Linked DNA regions of Thermus aquaticus. The protein of the gene in region 1 binds, or shares a complex with, the protein of each later gene. Links are inferred from orthologs where the notes say so. Each region holds a gene or a part of one and is shown in the gene's direction. Other genes may lie near its edges.

Region 1 (7,342 bases):
CCGGTGCATCCTCTCCCCCAAGTGCGGCAACGGCAACCAGTACCTGGACAAGAAGGCGGCCCTCCTGCTTTGCGCCAACCTGGTCCTCTCCCTCCCCCCCAGGGTGGTGCATTAAACTCCTCCTATGAGCCAGGAGGGGACCGCCTTGGAAGAAAGCCCGGAAACCTTCTTCGCCCGCTTCCAGGCCCACGCCGTGGAAGTCCACCTCTTCCCCGAGCCCTGGGGAAGCCCCCTTCTGGAGGTGGGCGTGGGCGGGTTCATCCTCTACGCCTTTGACCGGGGCGCTCCCCCGGCCCCCACGGGCCGGGTCCGGGCCCTCCTCCACGGGGTGGCCCGGGAGGTGAAGCCTTGGGAGGGTGAGGCCTTCTTGGAGCTCATGGGCCCCGCCTACCGGATCGGGGGGAAGGCGAGGCCTCTGGGAGAGGGGTTTTACCTCCTGGAGGAGCCCATCCCCCTCCTCCTTTACAGCGAAACCCCCCTGCCCAGCCGGGCCCAGGTCCACCTCTGGCCCCCCCTGATGCTCTTCCGGGAGTGAGATGCGCTGCGCCTGCGGCCAGAAAAACCCCCCTGAGGCCCGGTTCTGCATGGCCTGCGGCCGGGCCCTGGGGGTGCTTCTGTCCGCAGAGAGGCGCTTTGTCAGCGTGGTCTTCTTTGACCTGGTGGGCTCCAGCCAGCGCTTCCGGGAGGGCCTCGAGGCCGCCTACCAGGCCCTCCAGGGGGTCCTGGAGGAGGCCGCCCGCATCGCTAGGGAGCACGGGGGCTTCGTCCACCGGTTTTTGGGCGACGGGGTTCTGGTCCTCTTCGGGGCCCCCAGGGCCCGGGGCCGGGAGCCCTGGCGGGCCCTGGAAGCCGCCTTGGGCATGGTCCGGGCCTCCCCCCTTCCCGCCCGGGTGGGGGTGGCCAGCGGGGAGGTGCTCTGGACCCCCCTGGGGGACGGCCAGGCGGGGGACCCCACCGCCCTGGGCCCCCCCGTGGTCCTGGCCGAGCGGCTCTCCAAGCTGGGAAGGCCGGGGGAGGTCCTCACCGACCGCCTCACCCTGGAGCTGGCCCGGGGGGCCCGGGGGGAGGCCGTGGGCCCCCTCGAGGCCCGGGGCCTGGGCCCGGTGGAGGCCTACCGGCTGCTGGAGGTCCGCCTGGAGCTGGACCCCGAGGGTGAAGCCCTCCTCGCCCGCCTCCGCCACACCTTCCGGGCTCCTCCGGCCCGGCTCAACCTGGTGGGCCCTCCAGGGAGTGGGAAAAGCCTCCTCCTGGACAGGTTCCTGGAGGACCCCCCCTTCCCCGCCGTGGTCCTGGAGCGAATGGGCCCCGAAACCCCCCTGCGGGTTACCCTTCTTGAGGCCGTGGAGAAGGCCTTTGGAAGCCCGGAGGTCCTCCTGGCCCAGGCGGGGCTACCCCCTAAGCTGGAAACCGCCTGGCGCTACAGCCTGGGCCTCCTTCCCCGCCCCAGCTGGAGCCGGGAGGCCCTGGAGGGGGCCATCCTCGAGGCCTGGCGGCGGGTCCTCCTCTCCCTGAAAGCGCCCCTCCTTCTGGTCCTCAAGGACCTCCACGCCCCGGACCTCACCTTGGAGCGCCTCCTCCTCCACCCCTTCCCCAACCTCCTCCTCCTTTTGGAAAGCCGCAGGCCCCTCTTCTCCCCCCACCTGGGCCTCAAAAGGGGCGAGGTCCCCCTCCTCCTCGCCCTCCAGCCGGCCCTGGACGCCCTCCCCTCCCGGGAGCGCCAGGCCCTTTTGGCCTGGGGGGTTCTGGGGGAGGTTCCCGAGGAGGCGCTAACGGGCCTGGTGGGAGCCTTTTCCCGGGAGAGGCTCTTTCGGGAAGGGCTCCTTGAGGGGAACCGGCCCCTCGAGGAGGTGGGCGAGGCCGCTCTCCGCCTCGTGCCCGCCGAAACCCAGCGGGCCTGGCACCTGGAGGCGGCCAGGCTCTACCAAAAGCGGGGCCAGCTCCTCCCCATGGCCCGGCACCTCCACCGGGCGGGCGAGGGGCGGCAGGCGGCCCTCACCCTCCGCCTCCTGGCGCAGAAGGCCTGGCGGGAAGGCCATCCGGAGGAGGCCATCCCCCTCTACCAGGAGGCCCTTAGGGCCGACCCCGCCCTGGAGGAAGCCCTGAAGCCCGAGCTTCAGGACGCCCTGGCCTCCCTGGGGCTGGCCCTCGAGGCCGAGGCGGGCCCCAGGCGCGAAGACCCGGTCCTCACGGCCTTCCGGGAGGCCAAAGACCCCCTGGACCTCCTCCCCCTTCTCCCCGGGCTCAGGCCCTACCCCCTGGAGGAGGCCAAGGCCAGGCTCCAGGCGGCCGGGGCCCTGTGGCGGCGCTTCCAGCCCTTGAAGGCCCTCGAGGTCCTCACCCCCTTCCCTCCCCAGGCCCCCAAAAGCCTCCTCCTCCACCGCCGAAGCCTGGAGGCGGGCCTCCTCATGGACCTGGGCCGCCACGCCGAGGCCGAGGCCCTCCTCCTGGAAGCCGAACCGGGGGACCTGGAGGCCCAGGTCCGCCACCAGGCCACGCGAATCCGGCTTCTTCTGGAGACGGGCCGCCTCCAGGAGGCCCTGGCCGAGGGCGAGGCCGCCTACCGGAAGGCCCCCCACCCCTGGCTGGCGGCGGCTTTGCTCACCGCCTGGGCGGTGAGGGGCCGCTTCCGCGAAGACCTCTTCCAGGAGGCCCTCAAGCACAAGGACGGCCGGGGCCTGGCCCTCCTGGCCATGGCCCACCACCGCTGGCTTCGGGGCGAAAACCCCATGAGCCTCCTCAAGGAAGCCCTGAAGGAGGCCCGGCGGCTTGCCAACCCCTACGTCCACCACCTGACCCTCACCTCCCTGGCCCTTTACCTCTGGCCCCGGGCCCCCAAAAAGGCCCAGGTCCTCTCCCAGCACCTCCTCTACCAGACCCACCGCACCGGCTTCGCCGTGCACCTGGAGGTGGCCAGGCTCCTGAGGGCCCAGCTCCTCCTCGAGGCCGGGGAAAAGGTGGAGCACCTCCTGGGATTCACCCCCTCTTTGCCCCTGACCCGGGCCTGGAAGGCGGCCCTTCTGGGGGAGGAGCCCGAGGGCCTCCAGGGGTACGGTATGCTGGGGCGGTGGGTTCGCCAGCTGTGGCGTAGCCGGGGGATAACATGGATTTGGTCCAGGTGGTAGAGGCCATCAAGCGCCGCCTCTCCCTCAAGGAGGTGGTCTCCCGCTACGTGGCCCTGAAGCCGGCGGGCCGGGGGCGGTGGAAGGGCCTCTGCCCCTTTCACCAGGAGAAGACCCCCTCCTTCTACGTGGACGAGGAGAAGGGCCTCTTCCACTGCTTCGGCTGCAAGGCCGGGGGGGACCTCATCGCCTTCGTGGAGCGGATAGAGGGCCTGGACTTCCAGACCGCCCTGGAGCGCCTGGCGGAGGAGGCCGGGGTGGAGCTCCCCAGGCGCTTGGGCGGGGAGCGGCGCAAGGAGCTCTACGAGGTCTTGAAGCTGGCCCAGGCCTACTTCCAGGAGGGCCTAAGGGCCCACCCCGAGGCCATGGCCTACCTGGAGGGCCGGGGCCTTTCCGGGGAAAGCGTAGGGCGCTTCGGCCTGGGCTACGCGCCGCCCAAAGGGGACGGCCTCCTCACCTACCTCTCTCGCCACGGGGTGAGCCCCGAGGAGGGCCTAAAGGCGGGGGTTCTGGCGGAGAAGGAGGGGCGGTACTACGACCGCTTCCGAAACCGCATCACCTTCCCCATCAAGGACCACCTGGGCCGCATCGTGGCCTTCACCGGCAGGGCCCTGGGGGACGAGGCCCCCAAGTACCTGAACTCCCCGGAGACCCCCCTCTTCCGCAAGCGGGAGGTCCTCTTCGCCTTTCCCGAGGCCAAGGCCAGGCTCCGGGAGGGGCGGGCCATCGTGGTGGAGGGGCTTTTTGACGCCATCGCCCTCCACCAGCTGGGCTTTTCCGAGACCGTGGCCGTTTTGGGCTCGGGCCTCTCCGAGGAGCAGGCGAGGCTTCTGAAGACCCAGGAGGTGCGGGAGGTCTACCTGGCCTTTGACGCCGACGAGGCCGGGCAGAAGGCCACCCTGCAGAGCCTGGACCTGGAGATGGCGCGGAAGTTCCTCTTCTACGCCGTCCGCCTCCCCGTCAAGGACCCGGGAGAGCTCCTCCTTCACCCCGAGGGCCGGGCCCTCTTCGGGAAAGCCCTGGAGGAGGCCCTTCCCGAGGTGGAGTTCCGCTTCCAGGAGGCCGCCAAGGGCCTGGACCTCTCCCGGCCCGAGCACAAGCGGAAGGTCCTCGAGGCCCTCACCCCCAGGATGCTCTCCCCCGAGCCCTTTGACCCCGTGGCCGAGCGCCTGAAGGCCCTGGTGGTGGAGCGCCTGGGCCTCTCCCCCAAGGAGCTCGCCGACTACCTGCAGGCCCGCAAGCGGGGCAGGCCCCTCCCGCCCCCCCCGCCCCCCAAGGCCGAGCCCAGAAACCGTACCCTCCTCCTGGAGCTGGACGTGATGGCCCTCCTCCTCTCCCTGCCCGAGGAGAGCTTCTTAAACTGGGTCCTCTACGCCGCCGACCACGTCTGGCCCCCCGAGGGCTCCCTTCTGGCGGAGTTTTTGGAGCTGGCTCGCAAGGAGCCCCGCAAGGACTACCTGCGGAGCGTCCTGAGCCGCAAGGAGGCGGGGGGCATCCTCCTGGAGCGCCTCATGCTGGCCCCCGAGGTGGACCCCTCCCGCCTCCCCGAGGTCATGGACAAGGCCTTAGCCCGCCTGAGGGAGGCCTACTACCTGGAACGCCGAGCCAAGCTGAAGGAGATCTTCCTGCAAAACCCCAGCCAGGAACTCCTAAGGGAGATCCAGGAGCTAGACCAGGCCATAGAGGCGGAAAGGCGCATCTACCGGGGCCTTTAGGGGTAGAATCCCCTTGGGCGAAGGCCCGAAGGAGGTTAGCATGAAAAGCCCCGTTCGCGTGGCGGTAACCGGCGCCGCAGGCCAGATCGGCTACAGCCTCCTCTTCCGCATCGCCGCGGGAGAGATGCTGGGCAAGGACCAGCCCATCATCCTGCAGCTTCTGGAAATCCCCCAGGCCATGAGAGCCCTGGAGGGCGTGGTCATGGAGCTGGAGGACTGCGCCTTTCCCCTCCTGGCCGGCCTCGAGGCCAGCGACGACCCCAAGGTGGCCTTCAAGGACGCCGACTACGCCCTCCTGGTGGGGGCGGCCCCCAGGAAGGCGGGCATGGAGAGGCGGGACCTCCTGGAGCTGAACGGCAGGATCTTCGCCGAGCAGGGCCGGGCCCTGGCGGAGGTGGCCAAGAAGGACGTGAAGGTGCTGGTGGTGGGCAACCCCGCCAACACCAACGCCCTCATCGCCTACAAGAACGCCCCCGGCCTCAACCCCAGGAACTTCACCGCCATGACCCGCCTGGACCACAATCGGGCCAAGGCCCAGCTCAGCAAGAAGACCGGGGTGAGCGTGGACCGGATCCGCCGGATCACCGTCTGGGGCAACCACTCCTCCACCATGTTCCCCGACCTCTTCCACGCCGAGGTGGACGGGCGGCCCGCTCTGGAGCTGGTGGACATGAAGTGGTACGAGGAGGTCTTCATCCCCACCGTGGCCCAGAGGGGGGCGGCCATCATCCAGGCCCGGGGGGCCTCCTCCGCCGCCAGCGCCGCCAACGCCGCCATTGAGCACATCCGCGACTGGGCCCTGGGCACCCCCGAGGGGGACTTTGTCTCCATGGCCGTCCCCTCCCAGGGGGAGTACGGCATCCCCGAGGAGATCGTCTACTCCTTCCCCGTGACCGCCAAGGACGGGGTCTACCGGATCGTGGAGGGCCTAGAGATCAACGAGTTCGCCCGAAAGCGCATGGAGATCACCGCCCAGGAGCTTCTGGACGAGATGGCCCAGGTGAAGGCCCTGGGGCTGATCTGATACCACCCCATGCTGGCCCAAGCCAGCATGGGGGCTCCCAAAAGGGCGTACCGGGACTATTAGGGTCCAAGGTTAGGGTCCAAGGTCGGGCTCTGGACCCTTAGCCCTGGCCTTTAGGCTTTTCCCCACACCTCCACCGCCCAGGCGGTGCGCCCCGAGTCCCAGACGTCGTCCACCACCAAAACCCGCTTGCCGAAGAGGAGGGGGTCCGGGGGAACGGCAAAAAGACCGGCTCGGGCAGGGTTTCCTCGCCCTCGTAGAACATGACCGCCGCCGTCAGGATGTCCCGGACCGAGAGGGCCAGGAGGGCCGTGGGGATGAGGCCGCCCCGGGCGATACCCAGAATGAGGTCAAACTCCTCCTCCCGAAGGGCCTCCGCCAGGCGGCGGGCCAAAGCGAGAAGGCCCTCCCAGGAAAGGTGAAGGCGCTCTATCAGGCCTTGTCCAGCTCAAAGGCCTGGTGCACGGCCCTCAGGGCGGCCTCGGCGTACTGGGCCGGGATGATGACGGAGATGCGCACCTCGCTGGTGGCGATCATCTCAATGTTGGCCCCGGTGGAGGCCACCGCCTGGAACATCTTGGCGGGGATCTCCGGGGCCGAGGCCAGGCCCACGCCCACGATGGACACCTTGGCGATGTCCGGCCTGAGGAGGGCCTCCCCCCCGATCTCCGCCAAAACGGGCTCCAGGGCCTCGAGGGCCTCCTGGGCGAAGTCCTTCTTGACCGTGAAGGCCATCTGCTGCCGGGAAGGGTCGTGGCCGGGCACCCCCTGGATGATCATGTCCACGGCGATGCCCCTGTCGGCCAGGGCCTGGAAGACCTTGGCGGCGATACCGGGCTGGTCGGGTATGCCGATGAGGCCGATCTGGGCGTGGTCCAGGTCCAAAGCCGCCCCCGTCACCGTCTTGCCCATCTCCATACTTACCTCCTTCACCAGGGTACCGGGGTTGTAGGAGAAGCTACTGCGCACGTGCAGGACCACCCCGTAGCGCTTGGCGTAGTAGACCGCCCTGGGGTGGAGAACCCTGGCCCCCAAAGCCGCCATCTCCAGCATCTGGTCGTAGCCGATGACCTCTAGCTTCCTAGCCTCGGGGATCAGGTGGGGGTCGGTGGTGTAGACCCCCTCCGTGTCCGTGTAGATCTCGCACTCCTTGGCCCCCAAGGCGGCGGCGATGGCCACCGCGGTGGTGTCGGACCCGCCCCGGCCCAAGGTGGTGATCTCCCCCTCCTCCGTGGTGCCCATGAAGCCAGCGATGACCGCCACGTACCCCTCGTCCAGGGCCTTCACGATCCGGCTCGGGTCCACCTCTAAAATCCTGGCGTCCCCGTAGCGCCCGTCGGTCTTGATGCCGATCTGGTGCTGGACAAACCCTTTGGCGGGAATGCCCATGGCCCATAGCTGCATGGAAAGAAGGGCCACGGAGACCTGCTCCCCCGTGGTGGTGAGGAGGTCCAACTCCCGAAAAGGCGGTCTCGGGTTCACCC
Region 2 (2,876 bases), 1.9 Mb from region 1 along the record:
CCACAGGGCGTACCCCAGGCCCAGGTACCCCCTGGGGTCCGCCTCCGCCCAGGCCCGGTAGAAGGGCAGGGCCTCCCGGTAGCGCCCCAGGCGGAAGAGGGCCTGGGCCCTCAGGTCGGGCCGCTGGTCAGAAGGGAGGACCGCCAGCAGGGCCTCATAGGCCCGCCCCCGGAAGAGGGCCTCCCAAAGCCTCTCCCCCTCCCCCAGGCGGAGGAGGGCGGCCACGGCCTCGGGCTCGGGCAGAAGCCTCTCCCAGGCGGAAAAGGCCCGGGGGTCTTTGGCCCATTCCAGAAGGGGCGCCGCCACCCGCCAGGCGGGCTTGGCCTCCCAACCGGGCTCCAAGGCCCTCACCCCCTCCAGGAAGAGGGCGTAGCGCCAGGCGTACTCCGCCCGCTCGGCCAAGGGGACCTCCTCCCGCTGGGCCAGGCGGGAGCCCGCCAAGAGGGCGGCGTACCCCCCGCCCTGGGCCACCTGGCGCAGGGCCTCGAGCCTCCCCGTCTCCAGAAGGGCGTAGGCCTCGGGCAGGCCCTGGGCCCGGCAGGCGAAGAGAAGGAAGAGAAGCCACCAAAGCCGCACCCTCCCACCCTAACAGGCCCCGCCTGAGAAGCCTTAGAGGGAGGGGCCCAAAAGGGCTATCGCGGGGCAATCCTTCCCTCAGGGATAGTCCCCTTTCGCCGGAAGGGGGGGAGGGCGTAGCCTGGTAGGGCTTATGGAAGGCCCTATTCCCCCCCACAGCCTCGAGGCGGAGCAAAGCGTCTTGGGCTCCATTCTCCTGGACTCCGACGTCATGGACGAGGTGGAAGGCCTCCTCCCCTCCCCCGAGGCCTTCTACGCCGAGGCCCACCGCAAGATCTACGCCGCCATGCAGGCCCTAAGGAGCCAAGGCAGGCCCGTGGACCTGGTGACCCTTTCCGAGGAGCTTTCCCGCAGGGGCCAGCTGGAAGAGGTGGGCGGCACCGCCTACCTCCTCCAGCTCTCCGAAGCCACGCCCACCGCCGCCTACGCCGAGCACTACGCCCGCATCGTGGCGGAGAAGTGGACCTTGAGGCGGCTCATCCAGGCGGCGGGGGAGGCCATGCGCCTGGCCTACGAGGAGGCCGGGAGCCTGGACGAGATCCTGGACACCGCCGGGAAGAAGATCCTGGAGGTGGCCCTCACCAAGACCGACACCGAGGCCAGGCCCATGCGGGAGCTGGTCCACGAGACCTTTGAGCACATTGAGGCCCTCTTCCAGAACAAGGGGGAGGTGGCCGGGGTCCGCACCGGCTTCAAGGAGCTGGACCAGCTCATCGGCACCCTGGGCCCAGGCTCGTTAAACATCATCGCCGCCCGCCCCGCCATGGGCAAGACCGCCTTCGCCCTCACCATCGCCCAGAACGCCGCCCTGAAGGAGGGGGTGGGGGTGGGCATCTACTCCCTGGAGATGCCCGCCGCCCAGCTCACCCTGCGCATGATGTGCTCCGAGGCCCGCATTGACATGAACCGGGTCCGCCTGGGCCAGCTCACCGACCGGGACTTCTCCCGCCTGGTGGACGTGGCAAGCCGCCTCTCCGAAGCGCCCATCTACATTGACGACACCCCCGACCTTACCCTGATGGAGGTCCGGGCCCGGGCCCGCAGGCTGGTGAGCCAGAACCAGGTGGGGCTGATCATCATAGACTACCTCCAGCTCATGTCCGGACCCGGGAGCGGGAAGTCGGGAGAAAACCGCCAGCAGGAGATCGCCGCCATCTCCCGCGGTCTCAAAGCCCTGGCCCGGGAGCTAGGCATCCCCATCATCGCCCTAAGCCAGCTCTCCCGGGCGGTGGAGGCCAGGCCCAACAAGCGCCCCATGCTCTCGGACCTCCGGGAGTCGGGCAGCATTGAGCAGGACGCCGACCTGGTCATGTTCATCTACCGGGACGAGTACTACAACCCCCACTCGGAGAAGGCGGGCATCGCCGAGATCATCGTGGGCAAGCAGAGAAACGGCCCCACGGGCACGGTGGAGCTTCAGTTCCACGCCAGCCACGTCCGCTTCAACGACCTGGCCCGGGACGCCTAGGGGGAAAGGAGGGCCTTGGCCCCCTCCTTAAGGGCCTCCCCCACGTCCCGGTGGCCCAGGAGAAGGCCGCGGGCGAGGGCCTCCAGGTAGCTCTCCTCCACCAGGGCCACCTCTATGGCCAGGATCTTTTCAAAGGCCTCCACGGCGCTGAAGACCTCGAGGCCCCGCAGGGCGCTCCGCAGGTGCTCCAGGGAAAGCTCCTGCACCAGGCCCATGGCGGGGACCATGGCCCTAGGCCCGATGCCCAGCCTGGCGTGCACCAGCCCGATGCGCCTCCGCCTTTCGGCGTAGGCCCGGTCGTAGGTGCCCGAGAAGAGCTCCCGGTACCAGGCGGCGAAGGTGCCGTAAAGCCTCTCCACCCGCCCCGGCACGGCGTGGAGGATGCTGGAAAGCTCCTCGTCCCGCCCCAGGTAGTCGTAGAAAGCCAGGGCTACCTCGGGAGCGATGGGGGCCATGACCTCCCCCAGCTCCTTCAGAATGGCGGCATGGGTCTGGGTAAAGCCTGTGCGCCGCTTGAGGAGGTCCAGGAGCTCACCGGGGTCCACGGGACAAATGTACCTTGCCCGTCCCCCCAGCGTCTAGGGCCCAGAGGCTACTCGGTGCTCACCCCCTGGTCCACCTGCTGGCTCACGGGCTCCACCATGCGGAAGTGCCGGACGGGGTCTTCCAGAAGCCTCTCCAGCCGGACCGCCTTCTCCTCCCGCCTGTTCTCCCTAAGGACCCGGATGTAGGCGCCAAGAAGCTCCCGCACGTCCTCCACCCCCCGGGCGTCCAGGGGCTTCACGGCCACCTTGGCCCCCTTGGCCAGGCGGCGGCGCATGGCCTCCTCCGT

What was found.
Region 2: the proteins of dnaG (region 1) and dnaB are in contact, whole or in part, in a crystal structure (PDB 2R6A), measured with the Geobacillus stearothermophilus proteins. The link is inferred for Thermus aquaticus from one-to-one orthologs. Residues at the interface, in WP_049624496.1 of Geobacillus stearothermophilus: Lys456, Leu457, Leu458, Pro459, Ala460, Asn463, Ala464, Leu467, Leu535, Leu536, Ile537, Ala538, Gln544, Glu545, Asp548, Tyr549, His552; in WP_033016901.1 of Geobacillus stearothermophilus: Ser13, Glu15, Ala16, Gln18, Glu91, Leu92, Asp94, Ala95, Val96, Pro97, Thr98, Ala99, Ala100, Asn101, Tyr104, Tyr105, Ile108.

Annotation. Positions count from the first base shown.
Region 1 is NZ_LHCI01000106.1:2,039,738-2,047,079, forward strand. Bases 2,468-5,467 are described here. They hold dnaG (DNA primase), read left to right. Parts: upstream 2,468-3,100; coding sequence 3,101-4,834; downstream 4,835-5,467. Other genes in these bases: BVI061214_RS11755 (zinc-ribbon domain-containing protein), read left to right, coding at 2,468-3,122; BVI061214_RS11765 (malate dehydrogenase), read left to right, coding at 4,875-5,467. Also shown: BVI061214_RS11745 (DEAD/DEAH box helicase), read left to right, coding at 1-115; BVI061214_RS11750 (hypothetical protein), read left to right, coding at 125-535; more of BVI061214_RS11755, read left to right, coding at 537-2,467; more of BVI061214_RS11765, read left to right, coding at 5,468-5,858; BVI061214_RS11770 (hypothetical protein), read right to left, coding at 5,959-6,252; BVI061214_RS11775 (aspartate kinase), read right to left, coding at 6,291-7,342. UniProt on the Escherichia coli protein: RNA polymerase that catalyzes the synthesis of short RNA molecules used as primers for DNA polymerase during DNA replication.
Region 2 is NZ_LHCI01000106.1:131,252-134,127, forward strand. It holds dnaB (replicative DNA helicase), read left to right. Parts: upstream 1-709; coding sequence 710-2,044; downstream 2,045-2,876. Other genes in the region: BVI061214_RS01670 (transglycosylase SLT domain-containing protein), read right to left, coding at 1-576; BVI061214_RS01680 (protoglobin domain-containing protein), read right to left, coding at 2,041-2,589; BVI061214_RS01685 (glutamate synthase-related protein), read right to left, coding at 2,637-2,876. UniProt on the Escherichia coli protein: The main replicative DNA helicase, it participates in initiation and elongation during chromosome replication. Travels ahead of the DNA replisome, separating dsDNA into templates for DNA synthesis.